2 regions of the Lysinibacillus sp. NPDC093688 genome follow, and region 1 is predicted to be linked to the other one. Evidence: riboswitches for the same ligand, from Rfam matches in the RefSeq annotation. Region 1 holds a riboswitch; the other holds the start of a gene.
What was found. A riboswitch is a leader RNA that binds a small molecule or an ion and turns the genes downstream of it on or off. The one in region 1 is predicted to bind lysine.
Positions count from the first base shown of each region.

Region 2: another riboswitch for lysine. It lies ahead of ACQKN2_RS11905 (amino acid permease); the one in region 1 lies ahead of ACQKN2_RS07720 (aspartate kinase).

Region 1 covers NZ_JBNNUX010000006.1:153,349-166,562, forward strand. The annotation lists gene ACQKN2_RS07660 (XTP/dITP diphosphatase) at 1-32, opposite strand, end outside; gene rph (ribonuclease PH) at 34-783, opposite strand; gene racE (glutamate racemase) at 915-1,712, opposite strand; gene ACQKN2_RS07675 (MarR family winged helix-turn-helix transcriptional regulator) at 1,723-2,175, opposite strand; gene ACQKN2_RS07680 (helix-turn-helix domain-containing protein) at 2,251-2,472, opposite strand; gene ACQKN2_RS07685 (hypothetical protein) at 2,877-3,191, shown strand; gene ACQKN2_RS07690 (acyl-CoA thioesterase) at 3,168-3,626, opposite strand; gene sdhB (succinate dehydrogenase iron-sulfur subunit) at 4,201-4,980, opposite strand; gene sdhA (succinate dehydrogenase flavoprotein subunit) at 4,986-6,740, opposite strand; gene ACQKN2_RS07705 (succinate dehydrogenase cytochrome b558 subunit) at 6,807-7,415, opposite strand; gene ACQKN2_RS07710 (YslB family protein) at 7,688-8,122, shown strand; gene ACQKN2_RS07715 (methyl-accepting chemotaxis protein) at 8,173-9,432, opposite strand; gene ACQKN2_RS07720 (aspartate kinase) at 9,559-10,785, opposite strand; lysine riboswitch at 11,021-11,199, opposite strand; gene uvrC (excinuclease ABC subunit UvrC) at 11,340-13,130, opposite strand.
Region 2 covers NZ_JBNNUX010000012.1:107,683-118,105, forward strand. The annotation lists gene ACQKN2_RS11875 (Nramp family divalent metal transporter) at 331-1,596, shown strand; gene ACQKN2_RS11880 (DUF5391 family protein) at 1,762-2,133, opposite strand; gene ACQKN2_RS11885 (ABC transporter permease) at 2,282-2,971, opposite strand; gene ACQKN2_RS11890 (ABC transporter ATP-binding protein) at 2,964-3,887, opposite strand; gene ACQKN2_RS11895 (sensor histidine kinase) at 4,025-4,960, opposite strand; gene ACQKN2_RS11900 (response regulator transcription factor) at 4,966-5,658, opposite strand; gene ACQKN2_RS11905 (amino acid permease) at 6,580-8,046, opposite strand; lysine riboswitch at 8,128-8,304, opposite strand; gene ACQKN2_RS11910 (CynX/NimT family MFS transporter) at 8,477-9,685, shown strand; gene ACQKN2_RS11915 (nitric oxide synthase oxygenase) at 9,763-10,423, opposite strand, start outside.

The sequences.
Region 1 (13,214 bases):
TTATTTTTTGTCGCAATTACTACTTGTTTCATGTTATTCATTTCCTCCCACTTTGTTAGCCAATTCACCTAGTGTCTCTTTTTGAAGTGCAATCAATTGTTGAATGCCCTGTTCACCTAACGCCAGTAGTTCATTTAACTCTTCACGAGAAAAGGTTGCTTCTTCACCTGTCCCTTGTAGCTCAACAAATCGTCCTGCTCCCGTCATGACGATATTCATATCTACGGCAGCAGCGACATCTTCAACGTAGTTTAAGTCTAAAATGGCCCCGTGATCCTCTACAACACCAACACTTGTTGCAGCTAAATAGTCTGTCACCGGGAATTTTTTGAATTGTTTTTCTTCAGCAAACTTAGCAATTGCCTGGGTCATCGCTACAAATGCTCCTGTTATTGAAGCTGTACGTGTCCCTCCGTCTGCTTGAATCACATCACAGTCAATCCATACAGTACGTTCACCAAGTGCTTCTAAGTCCACGACTGCACGTAATGCACGACCGATTAATCGTTGGATTTCCATTGTACGGCCATTGACTTTGCCACGAGATGATTCGCGTGCTGTACGCTGTGCTGTTGCACGAGGTAACATCGAGTATTCTGCAGTGATCCACCCTTTGCCTTGTCCACGTAAAAAACCAGGAACCTTATCCTCAATCGTTGCTGTACAAATCACTTTCGTATTACCTACTTGAATTAATACTGAGCCTTCTGGGTGCAATAAATAATCACTATCTATTTTCACCGGACGCAGTGCATCTACATTTCTTCCATCAAATCTTGTCATATTTTTCGTTCCTCCTAAAAACTTTCGCGCACTCATCTTAACATAATTTTGACCTTCAAAAAAGTGCTCAGTCCCTTTATACAATGCTAAAAACGTCAAAAATCAGCCTAGCCCATAGCTAAGCTGATTTTTTATTTTAATGTCATACGTTTTATATGAAGAGTACCTTGCTCAAGCCAACTTTCAGCAATCGAACGGAAAATTGGAACCGAACCAGTTGCATAAAATTTATGAGCAGGCACAGCGTCTGGGTCAGCCAAAGTGCCATTATAAGCAAGCATTTCTTGAACATCCTTTGCTGTTTCCTCTGCGGAAGATAGCACAAAAACTTCTTCTCCTACAACACCTTCAATTTGTTTTTGCAAAATTGGATAATGCGTACATCCTAGTATGACCGTATCAAATTGTTCATTTTTCAGCGGCTTTAAGCCTTCCGCAATTAATTTATTTGCAAATTCACCTTTATATTCGCCACTTTCTACAAGTGGTACGAATGTTGGACAAGCAAGTGGAATAATATGAGTTGACGTATTCAGTGAAAATAAGGCTTCCTCATACGCCCCACTTTTAATTGTTCCTTCAGTTGCAAGCACAACGACTTCATGTCGCTTCGTTTTCTTTACAGCTGCACGTGCGCCAGCATTAATAACGCCTAGTACCGGAAAAGGCATATTTCTTTGTAAACTTTCGAGTGCTACTGCAGTCGCTGTATTACAAGCAATGACGAGCATTTTGATATTCATTTTCTCTAGTGCTTTTGCCATTTGCCAAGTAAAATTCCGCACTTCCTGTCGAGTTCTTGGACCATACGGACATCTTGCTGTATCACCAATATAATAGATTGTTTCGTTTGGTAATAGCTTCATTATTTCTTTTGCTACGGTTAAACCGCCTACTCCTGAGTCAATAACGCCTATCGGGGCATTCATACTTTCCGCCTCAATCCTGTTTCATGTGTACATGTAGTTTTTCTAAATAGCTTGATAATTGCGCGACTTCTTGTTCGTTAAAACCAACAAGTTTTTCTTGCAAATATTGCTGTCTTTTTTCAATAACCTCTTGAATAATACGTTCGCCCTTTTCGAGAAGATGAACAACAACGACACGACGATCATTTTCGTCACGCACTCGCTTAACTAATTCATTTTTCTCCATTCGGTCCACTAAATCTGTTGTTGTACTAAAAGCTAAGTATAATCGATTTGACAGGTCGCCAATTGTAATATCTCCAAGCTCTTCTAACCACTGTAATGCAACAAATTGTGGCGGCGTAATCGCATATTGTGAAACAATCTCTCTTCCTTTTTGCTTCACAATCGCCGCTATATAGCGTAATTCCTTTTCAACCGTTGCAACGGTTTCAGGTGAGTGTTTGGTTACTTCATCCGACATATAACTATTTCACTCCTAAAAATACGTTGAATAGTTCTATTTTGTCGTTTTTTTTCTGAAATAGCAAGTGTCCATTTAGTCTAATTTAAATTCTTCTAAGCGTAACAGCTCAATTAACGCCTGAGATCGATTCGTTACACCTAACTTTTGAATTGTATTGGAAATGTGATTTCGCACTGTTTTTTCACTAATACCAAGTTGCTCTGCAATATCCCTCGTTGTTTTTTCAGCTAATAAAAGCGCAAATATTTCACGTTCTCGGTTAGTTAAAAGAGAACGATGATGAGAGCCAGTCATATTCAGTTACACCCTCCTCCCCCGCACGTATTGTAACTTATGTTAAGAAATGAGGAGCGGTGACGGCTATTTTCATGAATATCTCGTGTTTTCTAAAAAAAATCGGAAATTGCTTCCATAAATTAATGCATTTTATGTAAAAGTGGCTCATCACCATAACGCGTGGTTGATTTTCGTTTCGACTGGGTGTGTCCGATGCTGCTTGCGCCAACAAATGTTTTCTGCGCGAAAGCGTATCGACAGCAGCAGATGTTTTGTGTGCGATAGCGTATCGACAACAACAACATGAGGCGTGATTACAGGACTTGATTCGTTCCCCTATTTGCTCAATCCAGCGTCTCCGGCCAACAGATGTCTTTTGCGCGAAAGCGTAGTGCTAACGTAGCGGCAGCAGAGGGTTTTGTTTGTGCGAAAGCGCAGCGACAGCAACAGGTTTTGGACTGTGCGAAAGCGAAGCGACAGCAACAGGTTTTGGACTGTGCGAAAGCGCAGCGACAGCAACAGGTTTTGGACTGTGCGAAAGCGAAGCGGCAGCAACAGGTTTTGGACTGTGCGAAAGCGAAGCGGCAGCAACAACAGCACCGATGTTGGTCACGAAGGCGTTATCACAGGATGTGATGGTTTTAGCCCTTCGTTCCTCTATCGCTAACCCCCAAGAAGTTGCCCAGCCTCCACTTCACAATCCGTTTCCAATACTATATGAACACCAAACTTGCTAACTGAACTTTTACTTCTTCAGATAGAGGTACACTCTTCCCTGTTTGAGGGTCCATTTGCACTACCGTCCCACGACCCGTAAAGCAAACCTCTTCATGCTGATTTTTCGCTAAGTAATGAATATCCATCGATGAGTTCCCTACTGTCGCTATCTTCGTATAAATTCTTAGCACATCATCAAAGAAAACTTGCTTCACGTAATCACACTGTAAGTCAGCTACTATCGGAATCGCTTCTACATTTCCATCAATTGCTGATGGCATGAGAACACCTAAATGACGGAAATAATCAATTCGTGCCTGTTCAAAATATGTAAAGCTAACTGTATTGTTCATATGACCGTACATATCTGTTTCTGAAAAACGTACACGAACCTCAATAAAAAATGCAAAATCCTTTGTCCATTCCTGAAAATCTCCGATATAATTTGCTTTCATCTTAGCCATCCCCCTAATTTTCATCGCTTATTCCCGAAACAACAGATGGAATTAGCAAGTCACAAATGAATATATATTCATTATAAAAGAAAACAATATATTTTCACAGAAAATTCAATATTTCACTCAATTTATTTACAATTTCCCTTTTTTCATTCAGGTCAACTAATCTCATTCTAAAAAGTACGATCAGGTGTTTTGACTAACCATTTTTATCCATCATAATTTATTAAAAGGCTCTGATTTCCGCTACGGGCTACTCGCTTTCCTGCGGGCGAGCGTCGAGCCACTTCCTCCGCTACGCTTCGTGCAGGGTCTCGTCTGTCTCGCTTTCCCGCGGGAGTCAAGTAGCCCTACGCTACAATCAGTTAAAATGGGCATATATTAGCAAAATATCAGCAAAAAAATCCTTTTATCAATAAACCTATATTTCCCCAATCAACACGCCTGAAGTACCATATTACTTCTAGTTTATTAATCTTTATTAAATATGACTCTTAATTTGTTGAACTTTACATAGAAAAAAACTCCCTCACACATTAAGTGTAAGGGAGTTTGGGTAAAGCTTGTACTATTAGTCAACGTAGTGGTCAGAACCGAAGAAGTTACGGAACATTTGCACTGTAGTTGCACGGTTTAATGATGCGATAGATGTTGTTAAAGGAATACCTTTTGGACAAGCAGCTACACAGTTTTGTGAGTTACCGCAGTTTGCAAGGCCTCCATCACCCATGATCGCATTTAAACGTTCGTCTTTAATCATTGCACCAGTTGGGTGAGTGTTGAATAGACGTACTTGTGATAATGGTGCTGGTCCGATGAATGAAGCTTTTTCAGACACGTTTGGACATGCTTCCATACATACACCACAAGTCATACATTTAGATAATTCATAAGCCCATTGACGTTTACCTTCTGGCATACGTGGACCTTCACCTAAATCATAAGTACCATCGATTGGAACCCATGCTTTAACTTTTTTAAGTGCGTTGAACATACGTTCACGGTCAACTTGTAAGTCACGAATAACTGGGAAAGTTTTCATAGGCTCAAGTTTAATTGGCTCAGTCAATTGGTCAACAAGTGTTGAACAAGATTGACGTGGGCGGCCATTGATAACCATTGAACATGCACCACAAACTTCTTCAAGACAGTTCATATCCCATGCAACTGGTGTTGTTTTTTCACCATTTGACAAAACTGGATTCTTTTGAATTTCCATTAATACAGAAATGACGTTCATACCATGGCGGTAAGGAATATCGAATTTCTGCCAGTAGCCATTGCCACCTTGTGTATCTTGACGTAAAATTTCAACTTTGACCATTCTTCCAGTATTAGCTGCGATATTCATAATTCTTAGTCTCCTTTCGCAGAGTAATCACGTTTACGTGGTGGAATTAATGAAACGTCGACTTCTTGGTACGTGATGATTGGATCACCAGTAGTTGGGTCAAATTTCGCCATTGTAGTTTTTAAGAACTGCTCATCATCACGGTTCGGGAAATCTGGTTTATAGTGTGCACCACGAGATTCGTTACGTAATAATGCACCTTTTGTCATTACTTTCGCTAGGTAAATCATATTTTTCAACTGACGCGTAAAGTGAGCACCTTGGTTACTCCATTTTTGTGTATCGTTGATGTTAATGTTTTCCCAACGTTTTTGGAATTCATCAAGTTTGTTCAATGTATCTTCAAGTTGGTCGTTGTAACGTACTACTGTCATAGTAGCTGTCATCATTTCACCAAGCTCTTTATGAAGCAAGTAAGCGTTTTCTGTGCCATCCATTTTCATGACAGCATCCCACTTAGCTTGTTCTTCTTTAACGCGAGCATCGAAAATCTCTTGTGGAAGATCTTCAGCATGCTTTTTAAGATGTTTAACGTAATCTACTGCGTTTGGTCCAGCAACCATACCGCCATAGATAGCAGATAATAATGAGTTCGCACCAAGACGGTTTGCACCATGTTGAGAATAATCACATTCACCTGCTGCAAATAGACCAGCAATTTCAGTCATTTGGTTGTAGTCAACCCATAATCCACCCATTGAGTAGTGAACTGCTGGGAAGATTTTCATTGGTAATTTACGTGGGTCATCCCCTACGAATTTTTCGTAGATCTCGATGATACCACCTAGTTTAACGTCTAATTCATGTGGATCTTTATGAGAAAGATCTAGGTATACCATGTTTTCGCCGTTGATACCAAGTTTTTGGTTTACACAAACGTCGAAAATTTCACGTGTTGCAATATCACGCGGTACTAAGTTACCATATGCAGGATATTTTTCTTCTAGGAAGTACCAAGGTTTACCGTCTTTATAAGTCCAAATACGGCCACCTTCACCACGAGCTGATTCTGACATTAGACGGTTTTTGTCATCTCCAGGAATCGCTGTTGGGTGAATTTGGATGAACTCACCATTCGCGTATGAGGCACCTTGTTGGTAAACGATAGAAGCAGCAGAACCTGTATTAATTACAGAGTTTGTTGTTTTACCGAAGATAATACCAGGGCCACCAGTCGCCATAATAACAGCGTCTGCACGGAATGATTTGATTTCTTCTGTACGCATATCTTGCGCTACGATACCACGACAAACGCCGTCAGGATCGACTACTGCACCAAGGAATTCCCAGTGCTCATATTTGTTCACTAAACCAGCTACTTCGTGAGAGCGAACTTGCTCGTCTAGTGCGTATAGTAATTGCTGACCAGTTGTTGCACCAGAGAAGGCTGTACGGTGCATTAAAGTACCACCGAAACGACGGAAGTCAAGAAGACCTTCTGGTGTACGGTTGAACATTACACCCATACGGTCCATTAAGTGAATAATACCAGGGGCTGCATCACACATACCCTTAACAGGTGGTTGGTTCGCTAAGAAGTCCCCACCATAAACTGTATCATCAAAGTGGATCCAAGGAGAATCCCCTTCACCTTTTGTATTTACCGCACCATTAATTCCGCCCTGCGCACATACAGAGTGTGAGCGTTTTACAGGAACTAATGAGAATAAATCAACTTCAGTACCAACTTCAGCTGCTTTAATCGTTGCCATCAGACCAGCTAGACCGCCGCCGACAACAATTATTTTGCTTTTCGCCATGATTATTTCTCACTCCTCTTAAAAAATTGCAATGATTGCATGTACTCTATAGTAGCTTCTATTAAATTAAACGAAAGCTAAAATAGCAGCCACACCAACTACACTTAGAATTACGAAAATAATGTTTGTTACATAAGTAGCAATCTTTTGAGACTGAGGAGATTGTACAATACCCCAGCTTACTAGGAATGCCCATAAACCGTTAGATAAGTGGAAAGTCGCTGATATAATACCAACAATGTAGAATCCAAGCATAAATGGATTAGAAACGATATCTGCCATCATGTCGTAATCAACTTCTGTACCAAGCGCTTTTTGAATACGAGTTTGGAAAATATGCCATGCAATGAAAATCACTAAGAATACACCAGTGAAACGTTGTAATGAGTACATCCAGTTACGGTATGTGCTGAAACGTCCTGTATTTGGTGTAGCAGTGAATGCAATGAAGACACCATAGAATGCGTGGAACATTAATGGAATATAGATGACAATCCATTCAACTAGGATAAGGAATGGAATCTTTTCCATATTTGCGGTAGCTGCGTTGTAACTTTCTGCTCCGCCTGTTGCTGTAAAGTTAATTAACAGGTGCATCGTTAAAAACAAACCTACTGGAATGATCCCAAGTAGAGAATGTAAGCGACGCCATAAAAACTCTCGATCTTTCGACAAGACTGTTACCCCCCTTAGTACTTAAAATATCACAACAAAAGAAGTCATCATTTTGTAACTGATACTTCATTGACTGTGTATTTCATCATGGTACAATATTATGACATGTTTATTGTACTCTCAAGAGCTACGAGCGTCAAGGCAACTAAGAGTTTTTCACTTTCCTTATTAAAGTAAGAATCTAGTACATGATGCATCGTTTTTTCTCGAAAAATCTGCCTTTACTTTATCAGTGTCAAATTATAAGAAAATTCTAAGAAAGAAGGATTTTAATGTTAAACACTTCATCTCCTACAATCTCAGCATTTGGCTATGAGATAATTCGCGATTATATTTTATCTTCTATTCTCGGTAAACATGAAGGAGATGTACTTTACTGGGCAGGAAAAGATCTAGCTCGGAAGTTCCCATGTAAAAGTCAAGATGAACTTATCGCATTTTTCGCAGATGCCTGTTGGGGTAATTTAGAGCTTGTCAAAGAATCGAAGGATGGACGGACATTCCAGTTGACAAATGATCCAGATCTATTACAAATCGGTCTTCGTAGCTTTAGACTTGAAGCAGGATTTATAGCTGAACAAATCCAGCAAGCAAAAGGTTATTTAACAGAATGCTATGATGAAAAACGCGAAAAGCAACAGAACGTTACATTTACAGTAAAGTGGGACGTCAAGGAACGAATCATGAACACCGTTCCTTCAGAATAAAACGAAAAGGATTGTCATTCCAAATTTACGGATGACAATCCTTTTTCTATTTATAGTTGGGCATGTCTTTCTTTTAACAGTACATCTATTAACGAAATAAACGCTTCTAAAATATTAAGTGAGTATTGTATCATTTCCTCTAAGTTTTTGATTGACAGTTCATTCACTAATTTTTGTGCGGCCGTATGTACTAATTTATGGGGTTGTTCTATATGACGATATTCTGGTAAATTCCGATATTCCTCGAAATGGCAATAATACCATTCCCCAAACTTACATTGATGATGCGTTTTTATAGTTTCTTTATGGCCAGCCTTTTGAATTGCATTTCGTAAAAAGCTAGCATGATCCATTAACCTTGCTGCCAATTGGCTAACTACCGTTTGCTCTTGGGGTTTACGGATTGTAGGTGCAATAGCTTTTAACATTTCAGATACTTGATTTTGTATTATATCCGAGAAGTCACTAGTATGTGATAATTCCGTCGTTGTTTCCGCTAAACGACCTACAGCTATTACATTTTCTTCTGATGCGGCTGTTATTTGATGAATTCCATGTGCTGCTTCTTCAATATTTTTACTTGTTACAGTCAAATTAGCAATATTGTTCTTCATGATACTTAAAAAGTCAGTTAAATAATGTTCGACTTGTTTGATATTTGTGATTGTATTATGTAATTTCTTATCAATGACTGATCGAATCTTCGTCATTTCTTGCAATGAACCTTTCGAGCTGTTGGCTAGCTTCCCTACCTCCATCGCGACAACATTAAATCCTTTGCCATGCTCACCAGCACGTGCGGCTTCAATAGAGGCATTTAAGGAGAGTAGTTGTGTTTGATCAGCAATCCCGGTTACACTTTTACCGATATCATCCATTTTAGTCATTTCATTATACAGCTGCTCTGTTGAATGAGCTCCTTTAGATAACAACTCCTGAACCATTTCACCTTTTGTAATGGACGATTCCATTTCCTCTACAAGGAGTAATGAATGCTGTTTGATTTCTTGAATGTTTGCATTAACATTTTGCTCAACCGCAAGCATCTCTTCAGTATTTAACGACATTTCTTCACTCATGGCTGAAAGATCCCCTACACCCGTTGAAACATGTTGAACCTTTAAAGCCGTTTGAAAATTAATTAACTCCATATGCGCTAGTACAAAGTCCAAAATCGCATTTTTCACATCAATGCTTTCCTGCTCAAGTTCCAATTCCAGAATGCGCTTTTTTAATATTTGTATTTCTAAATCGTTGTTTCTCTCAACGCCTTCATCCACTGGCTTTTGAAACAAACCAAACAATACCATTTAACCCCCACCTTCCACTTGGTAAAACATGTCACATTTTATTATATAACAATAGAATTGGATAAAAAGTAATAAATTACTGTAAACAAAAAAGATGTGCCTTTTACGGACACATCCTCTTCAATATTATATGTAAAGCGCTTGTTCTAAATTAAATTCGTCATGTAATGCATTCGCTGCACGAATCATTTCGTCCTGAGGCACAACGACAGACACTTTTATTTCAGAAGTACTTACCATTTTCACGGGGATACCTTCTCGACGTAGACGATCAAACATACGGGCAGCCACTCCTGGATTAGATGCCATTCCTGAGCCAATAATGGAGACTTTCGCTAAACCGATTTCAAAATCAGCAAAACTAAACCCTAGTGATAATTTGCTATCTTCTAGGACACGTAATGCATCGGCGAACTCCTCTTTTAAAATGGTAAATGATACAGTCGGCTTTAAGCCATCAATTATTGCTTGTACGATGATATCGACGTTTATGCGATTTTCTGCAAGTATTGCGAACATATCTGCTAACGAAGCATTAGAATAAGCATCATACCCTACCGTTAGGCGAATAACGTCTGACTCATAGGCAACACCACGTACAACTAAATTTTTCTCCATTTCAACTTCCTCCTTCAATAAAGTACCTACTGTATCTTTTTCGCTTGACCGAATGGTAACTGGGATTTGAAATTTTTTTGCTATTTCTACAGCCCGTGGGTGTAAAATTTGTGAGCCTAAGTTTGATAGTTCCAGCATTTCATCATAGGAAATTTCTTTTAGCTTTTGTGCCCCAGCAATCTGACTTGGATCAGCTGTATAGACGCCATCCACATTCGTGTAAATATCTACGCGCTCCGCCTCTAATGCTGCAGCAATTGCTATCGCCGTCGTTTCCGCCCCACCTTTACCAAGCGTCGTAATATTCCGTGAATTGTCGATACCCTGTTCCCCTGCAACGATGACGATTTTCCCCTGCATAAAATGTGCTTCTATTCTACTAGCGTCTATCTCATCAATACGTGCATTGCCATACATGGCATCGGTTTGAATACCTACCTGCCAGCCTGTTAATGACACCGCTTCATATCCTTCTTCCTGTAATGCAATCGCCACTAATGCACTTGTTAGTTGTGAGTTTGTTGACAATAGTGCGTCTAGTTCACGCTTAGACGCATTGTCTGATAGATCACGAGCCATCTTTGCTAATTCTTTAGCCATCCCCCTCATTGCCGTAGTGACAACGACAATCTCAAAACCTTTTTCCTTTTCTGCAATCACCTTTTTCGCAACATCTTGAATGTGCTCTGTTGATGTTAATGTAGCACCACCAAATTTCATCACAATTCTCGCCATCCTTATCATTCTCCTTCGTATTTAATCATTTTGCTGATTATAAAGTAGCTATACTTTTGGGCCTCATACAAAAATAACGTTGCAATTTCAAAGTGACCTTAAGTTATAGGGCTTGAACTAATACGGTTGGCATCACCTCTTACATAGTAGTAATTGCCTTGAAAGAAAGCTAAAAAGGCAGCTCTCACGTAACGTGAAAGCTGCCTATAACATGTACAATAAAAGTAACTTGCGCATGTGTGATAGCTCTCCGAAACGTATAGAATCGACAGTCTTACATCTCTTAAATGTAAAACCAGTGCAGCATCGGAAACAACGATGCTTCACTTCGGCAAGCTCCCCTTTCATACATTTTCGCCGGACTTGTTCATCCTCGAATGTATTACTCTTGAACCTTGCACCTCTATCATCACTAAATAGTGAATGTATTTAATTGAACCTTAGCGGAAAAATTTCTAGTTATGGCTCATCGCAATCAACTTATAATAAGCTAATGAACCGTATATAACATTGCTATATTGAAGAGCAATATTATATACAACCTTAGCATATGTCTAATCCTTTGACAATGTATCCTGTTGAAAATAAGTATAAATATTGCTAGCTAGACTAGCAGGCATCCCGGCTTCTTCTAACGCCTGTACACTTGCCTCACGAATTTTTTTGACAGAGCCAAAATGCTTAAGTAATTGCTGTTTTCTCTTTGGACCAACGCCCTCTATATGATCGAGGACAGATTGTATAGCATGCTTCTCGTGCTGCTGTCGTAAGAAGGTAATAGCAAAGCGGTGTACTTCGTCCTGAATTCGTTGCAGTAAATAGAAGCCATCACTTGTGCGCTTTAATGCAATTACTTCAGGTGGATCACCAAATAGAAGCTGTGACGTATTATGCTTTTCATCTTTTGCTAATCCGGCAATTGGAATGACAAGGCCGAGCTCATCCTCTAATACTTCTCTTGCAACTTCCATTTGCCCCTTCCCGCCATCAATTAGTACTAAATCTGGTAAAGGTAGACCTTCCTTTAATACTCGTGTGTAACGACGACGGATTACTTCCTGCATTGCCCCATAATCATCGTGCTTGGCAGCAGTGCGTGTTTTGTATTTTCGATACTCCTTCTTTGTAGGTTTTCCATCGATAAATACTACCATTGCAGATACAGCATCTGTTCCATGCATATGACTATTATCAAAAGCTTCAATCCGCAAAGGCGTAGAAATACCCATAGCTTCACCGAGCGCCTCACATGCTCCTATTGTGCGTTCTTCTTGACGCTCAATAAGCTGGAATTTCGCTGCTACAGCTATTTCAGCATTTTTGATCGCTAATTCAACAAGCTCTTTTTTTTGCCCACGTTTTGGTGTTAGTACCTTAACTTCTAATAATTCCGTTAAAATATCTGCATCAATGGATTGTGGGATAAAAATCTCCTTTGGCTTAATGTGCTCTAGCTTTTCGTAAAATCGCCCAACGAACGTTAAAAATTCCTCTTCTGCCTCTTGATAAATCGGGAAAATAGAGACGTCTCGCTCAATGAGCTTACCTTGACGGACAAAGAAAACTTGCACACACATCCAGCCCTTCTCAACTGCATAGCCAAATACATCGCGGTTAGTTGTATCACTTGATACGATTTTTTGCTTTTGCATGACTGTATCGATATGTGCAATTTGATCGCGAAATTCCTTTGCACGCTCAAACTCTAAACTTTCTGCGGCCGCTAGCATTTTTACCTCTAGCTCCTTTTTGACTTCCTCAACCCCACCATTTAAAAATTTTGTCATATCCTCAATCATCTCGTTGTAAGTGACAACATCAATCTCTTTTACACAAGGAGCTAGACATTGTCCCATGTGATAATACAAACAAACCTTTGAAGGAAGTTGTACACATTTTCGAAGAGGATATAAACGATCTAGCAGCTTTTTCGTCTCACTTGCTGCATACGCATTTGGATATGGACCAAAATATTTTGCCTTATCCTTTTTCACTTTTCGTGTTGTAATAAGTCGTGGGTGTTTTTCATTTGTAATTTTTAAATACGGATACGTTTTATCATCCGTCAGCATAATATTGTATTTCGGGTCATGTAGTTTTATAAGATTAAGCTCTAAAATTAATGCTTCAATATTGGAGGATGTCACAATGTACTCAAAATCTTCTATTTCGCTTACAAGTCTCTGTGTTTTTCCTTCATGCGTACCAGTAAAATACGAGCGTACTCGATTTTTCAGCACTTTTGCTTTCCCGACATAAATAATGGTTCCTTGTCGATCTTTCATCAAATAGCAGCCAGGCTGATCTGGTAAAATTTCAAGCTTTCGTTTAATTAAATCATTCATTGCCTACCTGCCCCCCTTTTTTGTTCAAACTAACGTTCGTTCTCTACATGCATTATGATACTTATCTCTTTATTATATAACGAA
Region 2 (10,423 bases), on a different contig from region 1:
CCGCTTCGCTTTCGCTACAAAAAACACTCGCTGAAAGAAGTTAAAAAAGCTACCTTTTAAGTATATTCCCACTTTTAAAGAAGCTAAGTACATTCACCCTTGAATCATTTTCAAATGAATCGAATATTCTGCTATGATGCTTCCATACATTGATTCACAAGCGAAATTCCTCCATTAAAGTTGATTACTATATCAAAAACATTTCGAATTCCGCAAAAAATTGAGCAAACATCTTCACATTTTTTAGTTCTAGCTATAAAATAGGAATATAACACTTTCCTATAGGAAACTTTATTTCACCCGTGATACTTTTTGAAATGAGGGAACAACATGGTTTACAAACGAATGACAAAATCGTCTGCTGAGGCGGTTTTAGATGGAGATATAACAGGCTGGCGACGCATTTTACCGTTTCTTGGTCCAGCCTTCATCGCTGCGGTTGCCTATATTGATCCAGGCAACTTCGCAACGAATATTACAGCAGGTTCACAATATGGCTATTTATTACTTTGGGTAATCGCCTTTTCCAATTTAATGGCCGTATTAATTCAATCTTTGTCTGCAAAGCTTGGCATTGCAACTGGCAAAAATTTACCCGAAGTAGCACGTGAACATTTTTCTAAAAAGACTTCTATCTTTTTATGGATTCAAGCTGAATTGGTCATTATTGCAACAGATCTTGCAGAATTTATTGGTGCGGCATTAGGGCTGTACTTGTTGTTCAATATTCCAATGCTGCCTGCAGCGCTGATAACAGCGGTCGGTTCATTTGCTATTTTAGAATTACAGCGCAGAGGCTTTAGAGCGTTTGAAGCAGGTATTTCTGGCATGGTGCTTATTGTCGTATTAGCATTTGCATTCCAAACATTTTTAGCACAACCAAATTGGGGCGAAGTAACAATGGGCATGTTTTCACCGCGCTTTGAGGGTGTAGATTCTATTTTACTTGCAACAGGTATTTTAGGGGCAACTGTCATGCCACATGCTATTTACTTGCATTCTTCATTAACCCAAAATCGTATCGTTGGCCGAAATGATGAAGAAAAGAAACGGATTTTCCGTTTTGAGTTTATTGATATCATCATCGCGATGATTATTGCTGGTGCCATCAATATGAGTATGCTTGTTATTGCTGCGGCAGTATTCCATACACAAGGCGTAGTAGTTGAAGATTTAGATATCGCTTATAACGGATTAAAAGAGGCGCTTGGTCCGATGGCGGCTGTATCCTTTGGTCTTGGCCTTCTCATTGCAGGTCTTGCTAGTTCTTCAGTTGGTACACTTGCAGGTGACGTTGTGATGCAGGGCTTTATTAGAAAGAAAATACCGCTTTATTTACGTCGAGCTATTACAATGTTACCACCTTTGGTTATCATTGCATCTGGTGTGAATGCGACTTATGCGCTTGTCCTAAGTCAGGTTATTTTATCCTTTGGTATCGCATTTGCTCTTGTACCACTTGTAATGTTTACAAGTAAGCGTGATGTCATGGGAAGCCTAGTCAATCGTCGTATTACAACTATATTAGGATGGATTGTCGTGGTCATTGTCGTTGCTTTAAATCTTTATTTATTATGGCAAACAATATTTGGTTAAAAAAAATGCCAGACACAAAACCTTTAACTTTGGTTTTGTGTCTGGCATTTAAGTTTTGGCTGTTTTCTCAAAGATTGTTGCTATAAAGAAAAGTTGGGCTATACAACAATCGCGCCCGATTGTTTAATACATTGCATCCTTATAAAACAGAACGTTATAAATCTGCTACTTTTTAAATGCAACAATATACCAAACGATATTGGCAATTAGTGACATAACGCAAAGAACGATCACATATAGAAAATCAGAAACATTATAAGTAACCGTTCCCATTACAAATGCCAGTACAATTATTGAAAGTGATATAAGTAACCCTACTCCGCAAAAAACTGCCATAACATATTTCATTCCTTTAACTCCTACCCAATACAAAATTAAAGACAGAATATAAAAGACAAGAAACATTATAATATTCAGCCACATACCTAAAGAATTGAATCCACCAGGATCCGGAAGGGGAGTTAGCGAAACTGCAATCATTATAAAACAGAAAAGTAGCCCCGAAATTATGGTCATTAAGATAACACCATTTCTCATTCTACAACCTCCATAAGAATAATTTTTGGTAAGTTCACTTTACATATAGCACCTCAACAATCTGGCCCGATTGTTGAATAACACTATTTAACCAAAACAACAAAGTTTACGAAAACAGCCTAAGTTTTAAAGCGCTATTTTCTTATCCCTAAATATCTATCTGCTCAATGTTTCGAAATGATAAGTAGGCCACGCTTATACCGATAATAGCTAAAGTGATAGGTATGAAAATAATATCATACAAGGTGAAATTACCCGAATTTGATGATACGACCGATACAATTAATATCGATGATACAATCGTTGCCGGAATGGAGTATTTTCTCATACCAAAATACAACGGTATTAATGCGATGCATGATGCTGAAATTGCATTCATAATCACAACGGGAATTCGTTGTATTATGAATGAGAGCGTTACTGTATCCGGAAGCAATTGGAAAACCTCGCTAACAGCACAAAAAATCGCTGTGACAAAAATAGTCGATAAAATAATTGCACTAAAGGTAAAAAGAAAAACAATGGCTAGCTTTGAAGCAATTAGTTTTTTTCTATTGATCGGGTACATAAATGCTACAGTGATCGTTTTATATTTAAATTCTCCGATAATAAACTTGGCGATTAACACACTAGCAAAAATAATAAATACTGCTCTTACACCTGAATCTATAAGGCCAAATGCCCTCTGATAAGTTCTAAAATCTTGATCCCCTTCTATTTTAGTGATAAATAAAAGCATAAATATAATAGCTAATATCACAAAATTTGCGAAAACAGCTCGTTTTATATATAAACCAATATGATATTTTTTCATTTCTAGCCGCATTAAATTAAGCACTAGCGACACCTCCATTGATTAGCTTCAAGAAATAATCCTCTAATGAGCTTGTTTTTTTGCTAATGCCCTCAATTTCAATATCATGCTCAATTAATGTTTTAGTTAGCACCTTTTGTGAAGCTGTCGATTCATAAATTCGAATACAATTGTCATCCATTAGTTTGAAATTAGTAATATTTAATTTACTTTCTAAAATAAAGGCAGCCTTTTTCCCATCACTAACAATCATTTCAATATGATCTGCTTGACTGCGATTGACAGCGTCCATTGATACTTCCTTAATTAACCTTCCACCCTTAATAACTCCGACTGTATCTGCCAATTGTTCAATTTCACCCAAAATGTGGCTAGAGATTATAATTGTAATTCCATACTCTTTACAAAGCATCTTGAATAGCTCTCGTAGTTCTTTAATGCCAACCGGATCTAAACCATTAATAGGTTCGTCTAAAATAAGTAATTCCGGCTTCGTAATAATTGCACGTGCAATACCCAATCGTTGTTTCATCCCAAGAGAAAAGTCTTTAACACGCTTATTCTCCGTATTTGTTAGTTTTACTAAATCTAGAACATGCGTAATCTCTTTCTTGTCATAATAGCCCATATATTCGCAATGTAATTCTAAAGTTTCCAGTGCTGTTAAATCTTCATAAAAAATCGGATATTCAATAATTGTCCCCATCCTTTTCAGCACTTCGTATGAGCGATCATTTAATTTCTCACCAAAGATTTCAATATCTCCACTCGTTGGCTTCGTAAGGTTTGTTAGCATTTTCATGACTGTCGTTTTACCGGCACCATTAGGACCTAAAAAACCGTAGATCTCTCCTTTTTTCACATGCATAGTAACAGCAGAAACGACTTCTTTCCCCTCATATACTTTCGTAAGCTGATTTGTTTTCACAATATATGTCATGTAGATCTCTCCCTTAAATTTAGCTATCCTTATTATAAAAAATGAAACTCTCTAATTTATTACTTGATTCTTACAAATTTCTTAAGTGCATAAGAAAAGCTTGTAAAGCCATTCAAATGCTCTACAAGCATGACTGCTCAGTATGTCATTCGTTTTAAAGAAACTGTAAAAATAGTCTTCTCATATTGGATACTGGAAAGTTGGATGGAGCCCTCCATTAATTCTACAAGACGCTTTGTAATCGTTAAGCCAAGACCACTACCTTGGAAGGATTTATTTCTAGAATCCTCAAGCGTATACATTCTTTCAAAAACATTATCAATATGATATTCGTCAATCCCTTTACCACGATCCCATACATCGATAAAAATATTAGCATCATCATTTCTTACTGTAAGCCCAATGATGTTTCCTGCCGCCCCATAGGCAATTGCATTTGACAATAAATTATTCAGAACCCTATCTAACGCTTCTTCATTGCCGAGTGCATACATGGACATCTCTGGTATTGCTATATCAATCTCTAATCCCATCGACGTGATCATATCGTAAAATGATAAAATGTTTTTCCGGCAAATTTCACTTACATTAATTTTCGTCATTGGATAATCTGTATCTCCAGCTTCCAATTTTGCCAGATCAAAAAATGTATGGATTATTTTTAATACTTCCAATGTTTTCGAATGAACGCCAGTGAGTAACCGTTGCCGCTCCTCGTCACTAAGTGATTGTTTAAGCTGCAGCATTTCCGTATAACCTAGCACAACCGTTAAAGGTGTTTTAAGATCATGTGAAATATTGGCCAACATCTTTTTCATGGAGCCTTCCATTTTCCGATGTGTTGCTTGCACTTTTTGATTGTGGTCTAACAATGCATTCATCGCGATTAGTAACTGCTGTAATTCTTGATTAGCTGTCGATACTAAAATCTTTTCGCTCGATTGTTCATCAATGATTGCTTGCAGTTTTTGATGCATGTATTGAATAGTAGTGTCTTGTTGTTTTTTTGCTCTCACCTGAAAAATAATAATTCCTACGAGTAATACAATAATCAGTAATAGAAATATAATCATGGAGTTTACCCTTCAAATTTATAGCCAATTCCCCAAAGTGTTTTAATATACTTAGGATTGGACGGATCGTCTTCAATTTTTTCACGTAATCTTCTTATATGTACATTAATAATATTTTCATCCCCATAGTAAGCATCATTCCAAATCAATTGATAAATTTGCTGCTTTGTAAAAACGCGATTACGATTTGTCACGAATAACGTTAAAATGGCAAATTCCTTTGACGTGAGCTTTACATTTTGTCCATTCTTATCAACTGAAAAATTAACAAGGTCTATCGATAAGTTGTCTATCTCTACTAGATCTTTCTTATCCTCTACTTGACTGGAGTATTTTGTAGCTCTTCTAATCGCGGCTTTAACACGTGCCGAAAATTCCAGCATCGAAAACGGCTTGGCAATATAATCATCTGCCCCTAATCCTAAACCTAACGCTTTATCAACATCACTATCCTTGGCTGACATAATGATAATTGGAAGCGATACTTGCTCTCGTATAATCTTTAAAACTTCTAATCCATTCAGCTTCGGTATCATAATATCCAAGATCACTAAATCAAAAGGATTGTTTAAACAATAGTGTAAGGCTTCTTCTCCATTTACTGCAGTGGTGACAAGGAACCCCTCCATTGTTAAATAGCTTTCCACCATTTCACGAATGGCTTCGTCATCTTCTACTAGTAAAATATGCTTTTGCATGTTCATGCACCTCTTTCCAACATAAAGTGTCTATATATGACTTTCCATTTATATGGATCATTACCACAACGAGGGTTGATTTCCGTTCCGGCTGGGCGCTTTCCTGGGGGCGTCGGGGCAACAGGATGTTGGTCACGAAGGCTTTATCACAGGACGTGATGCTTTTAGCCTTCGTTCCCCTCCCGCTTCACTCGCTGGGCTCGCTCCAGGGTCTCGGGCCAACAGATGTTTTCTGCGCGAAAGCGTAGTGCAAACGTAGCGGCAGCAGCACCGATGTTGGTCACGAAGGCGTTATCACAGGATGTGATGCTTTTAGCCTTCGTTCCTCTATTGCTGATCCCCAAGGAGTCGCCCTGCCTCCACTCCAATCAACTTATATACATGGTATACGATTCGACAAATGTCATCCCCAAAATTTGGTGATTATTCATTTCTATAACAGTTTACCATATTAAGATTGTGCACCAAAAGTGAGGATCGATTTGCAAAAACTAAGTCCCTTTTTTTCCAGTAGTCTTATCTGAAGACCCAAAAAACCAAATTTGTAACATTAAGGGATGGACTGATATATTCTTCTTAATAACTTAAAATTAATTTAGAAAGAACCGTGAAAATGGCATTTTCAGGATTTACTTTTATTCGGGTGCTCTACTCTGGATAGTGAGTATTTATTTGGGGATATCCGGAATTAGATCAAAACAAGCAGGTATTACACATATTTAGGTTTGCTCATCATTTTGCTCATTCTTGTAATCTACGGATCAGTGATTGCTATTATGGGGATACGGGGTTTTGGAGCTTAAAAGATGTTCACTGGCAGTATTTTCTCTGACAAGATTGTAAGTTTGGTGTTACAAATTCATTTTTCAACTAAAAAAACTGCCCTGCAAGTCATTTTTTATGACTCACAGGACAGTTTTATTATTCATTATCGACTTTTAAATCACATTGCTCGAGTGGAAGCATCTTTGTTTTATGCTTGATTTTATAGCCAAGCCATAACAGCAAGAACAGTGGAATACCGATATACGAGACAAGGACTCCGTACCAATCTACTGTATCCCCCGTAAAGGCATTGTAGTTTTGTCCAATAACAACAATCATACAAACCGTAAAGGCAAATAGCGGGCCGAATGGGAATAGCCTTGCTCTATACGGCAACAATTTCGGATCTAAGCCCTGTACCTCGAACGCTCGACGGAAACGGTAATGGCTAAATGCAATTCCTAGCCAGGCAATAAAGCCAGACATCCCAGAGGCATTTAGAAGCCACATGTAGACCACACCATCACCAAAGAATGAAGCTAAAAATGCTAGGGAGCCTACAGCTAAAGTCGCCATTAATGCGTAAATCGGAATACCTCGACGGCTTAGTTTAGCGAAAAATTTCGGTGCATGTCCATCTATCGCTAATTGCCAAAGCATACGAGAAGATGCGTACAGCCCTGAATTCCCCGCTGACAGCATTGCCGTTAGAATGATAGCATTCATCAATGATGCAGCAAAGGCAATTCCTAAACGGTCGAACACCAGTGTAAATGGTGAAACAGCGATATCTTCAGATAGCAAACGTGCGTCTGTAAATGGAATCAGCAGCCCAATTGCACCAATCGCTAAAATATAGAATAAAAGAATTCGCCAGAAAACAGACTTAACAGCTTTCGGAATATTTTTACCAGGATCATCTGTTTCACCTGCTGTTATTCCAAGTAGCTCTGTCCCTTGGAACGAGAATCCCGCAGCTAAGAAAATACCAAATGTAGCAAGGAATCCACCATGGAATGGTCCATCACTGATAAAGAAATTCGTAAAGCCTACCGGAGCGTTTCCTCCTAAAATACCAAAAATCATTAAGAAACTGATGATAATAAAAATGATTACAGTTACAACCTTTATCATGGCAAACCAATATTCACTTTCACCATAGCTTTTTACCGATAATAGATTGAACGATAAAACGACAGCAATAAATAAAACAGTCCAAAGTGCTGATGAGCTATCTGGGAACCAATATTTCATAATTAATGATACAGCAGAAATTTCTGCCGCAATTGTAATTGCCCAGTTGTACCAATAGTTCCAACCAAGTGCAAAGCCTAGAGCTGGATCCACAAATTTTGTAGCATACGTACTAAACGAACCCGATGATGGCATATAGGCTGCCATTTCGCCTAAGCTCGTCATTAAAAAATACACCATGATACCGATTAATGCATAAGCAAGAAGTGCACCACCAGGGCCTGCTTGTGCAATGGCACCACCACTAGCTAAAAACAATCCTGTACCGATTGTACCGCCTAATGAAATCATTGTAATATGACGGCTTTTTAATTCTTTTTTCAGCTTTGGCGCTTTATGGCCAAGCTGATTGACTTTTATCTCACTCACAATATAGCATCCTTCCTTTAAGAGGCAAAAAAATGCCATCACATGAACGGCAGTGATGGCTAAATAAATCCTCTGTTCTTTCAAAATGATAGCTCAACACGTTGTTCAAACGTGACAGTTCTGTTCCTTTCGGAGACAGCCCCAGCATGAGGTTTTCAAGTCCCCTCACACTTCGGCAGTATTTCCTTTCAACTAATATCTCAAATGCTTGTCATTTCCATTAGCATACTCTTAAATACCGCGACCTCTACCTCAATATAAACATGAGGCATATTATTAAATTTATGATGTGTTTTATTTTAACATACGACCTATGACATTTCAATAACTCAAGAAATATTCTATATTTTGTGAATTTTCCACTATTTTTATTATTGTGATAAAGTGGTATAGTGGTTCAATCATAATTGTTCTAACAGGGGGGATTTATTTGACTACTCATGAACATACCGATACTTATCCTAGCAGGAAAATTAACTGGAAAGGTACAACCTTATTACTAGTTATCGGCGTAATTTGTATTGCCTCGACATTACGGATGCCGCTAACAGTTGTTGGACCTATTATTTCCTTTATCCGTGAAGACCTCGGCATATCCTATGTACTAGCAGGCTTTCTAACAACAATCCCATTGCTAGCATTTGCAATCATCTCACCTTTCGCACCAATTGTCGCACGTAAATTCGGGCTAGAATTAACATTATTTTTATCAACTATTCTTTTAGGGCTAGGGATTGTACTACGCTCCCTCGGCACAACTAGTTTGCTCGTATTTGGTACTGCACTAATTGGTATAGCCATTTCATTCGGTAACGTACTTATTCCAGGATTACTTAAATTGAAGTTTCCCTATCACGTAGGTTTACTTATGGCCTTTTTCACAATGTCGATGAATTTGACAGCTGGTCTCGGTGCTGGCATTAGCTATCCTGTTGCTCATTCATCAATTGGCTGGCAAGGTGCACTGGCAGTCGCTCTTGTTCTTGTGGCGTTAACCATTTTAATTTGGATTCCACAGTTGAAATTTAATAAGCCTGAGCCTAATGTTAGAACTACGAAAGAACGTACACCTTTATGGAAATCACCTGTTACTTGGGCAGTAGCGGGAGCTATGGGATTTCAGTCATTATTATTCTATACAACCGCGGCTTGGATTCCAGAAATATATATAGCACAAGGATTAGCTGCAGATCGTGCAGGATGGATGTTTTCCATCATGCAATTTTCACAAGTCCCAATGGCTTTAGCTGTGCCTATTATCGCTAGTAAAATGACATCTCAACGACCTCTCGTATTAATGTTTACGGCATTTTACTTAATTGGCTTTATCGGACTAGTAATGGAATGGACAAGCCTCGCTATACTGTGGATGGTGCTACTAGGCTTAGCCGGTGGAGCCTCATTCTCATTAGCGATGATGTTCTTTACATTACGTACCCGTACCGCTTTTGAGGCAGCTGATTTATCAGGGTTTGCACAATCACTAGGCTATTTATTAGCCGCAATTGGTCCAATCTTATTTGGTTATTTACATGATTTATTCGGTGATTGGAGTACCACTGGTTGGTTATTTGTTGTCGTAGTATTGATACTCTTCTTATGTTCATTTAGGGCTTCTAAAAACGAATATGTGAATTAAAAAGGCAGCTCATAATCTTATTTCAGCGAGTGTTTGGACACCCGCTAAAATAAGTTAAAATGAGCTGCCTTTCTCTATTAGTAGAATGGTTTCTGATAAAAATAGTTCGGTGTATTGTAAACATTAACATAAGGCTTATGGTAAATATGAGTTGTAGCTGGTGAAAGCGGTGGAATCAACCATGTCCAATTGCCTGTGACCTCACGATTTGCTGCTGCTTCTGTTTCCTCAAACAATTTAAATTGCTGTGCAGCTGTATGATGATCTACAATGCTCACACCATCTTCTTTAAAGGAATGTAGAACGGCCATATTCAGCTCAACTAATGCTCGATCACGCCATAGAGAAGCCTGTTTGCTTGTATCAAGGTTGAAAATTTCTGCTATAGCGGGCAGCATATTATAACGCTCATGATCTGCTAAATTACGTGCCCCGATTTCTGTACCCATATACCAACCATTGAATGGAGCTGCCTCAAAGTCGATGCCTGCCAGTTGGAAGCGCATGCTCGAAATAATCGGCACTGCATACCATTTTAATCCTAACTTCTCGACTTGAGAAGATTCTGGATGACGAATCGGTACTTCTAATACATATTCGTCAGGGATTTTAAACACTTGTGGCTCTCTACCATCCACCTGTACAACAAGAGGAAGCACATCAAATGCTGTTCTCTCACCTTGCCAGCCAAGTGATTCACATACTTTTGTAAACTCTACGGAATGCGGATCACCAACA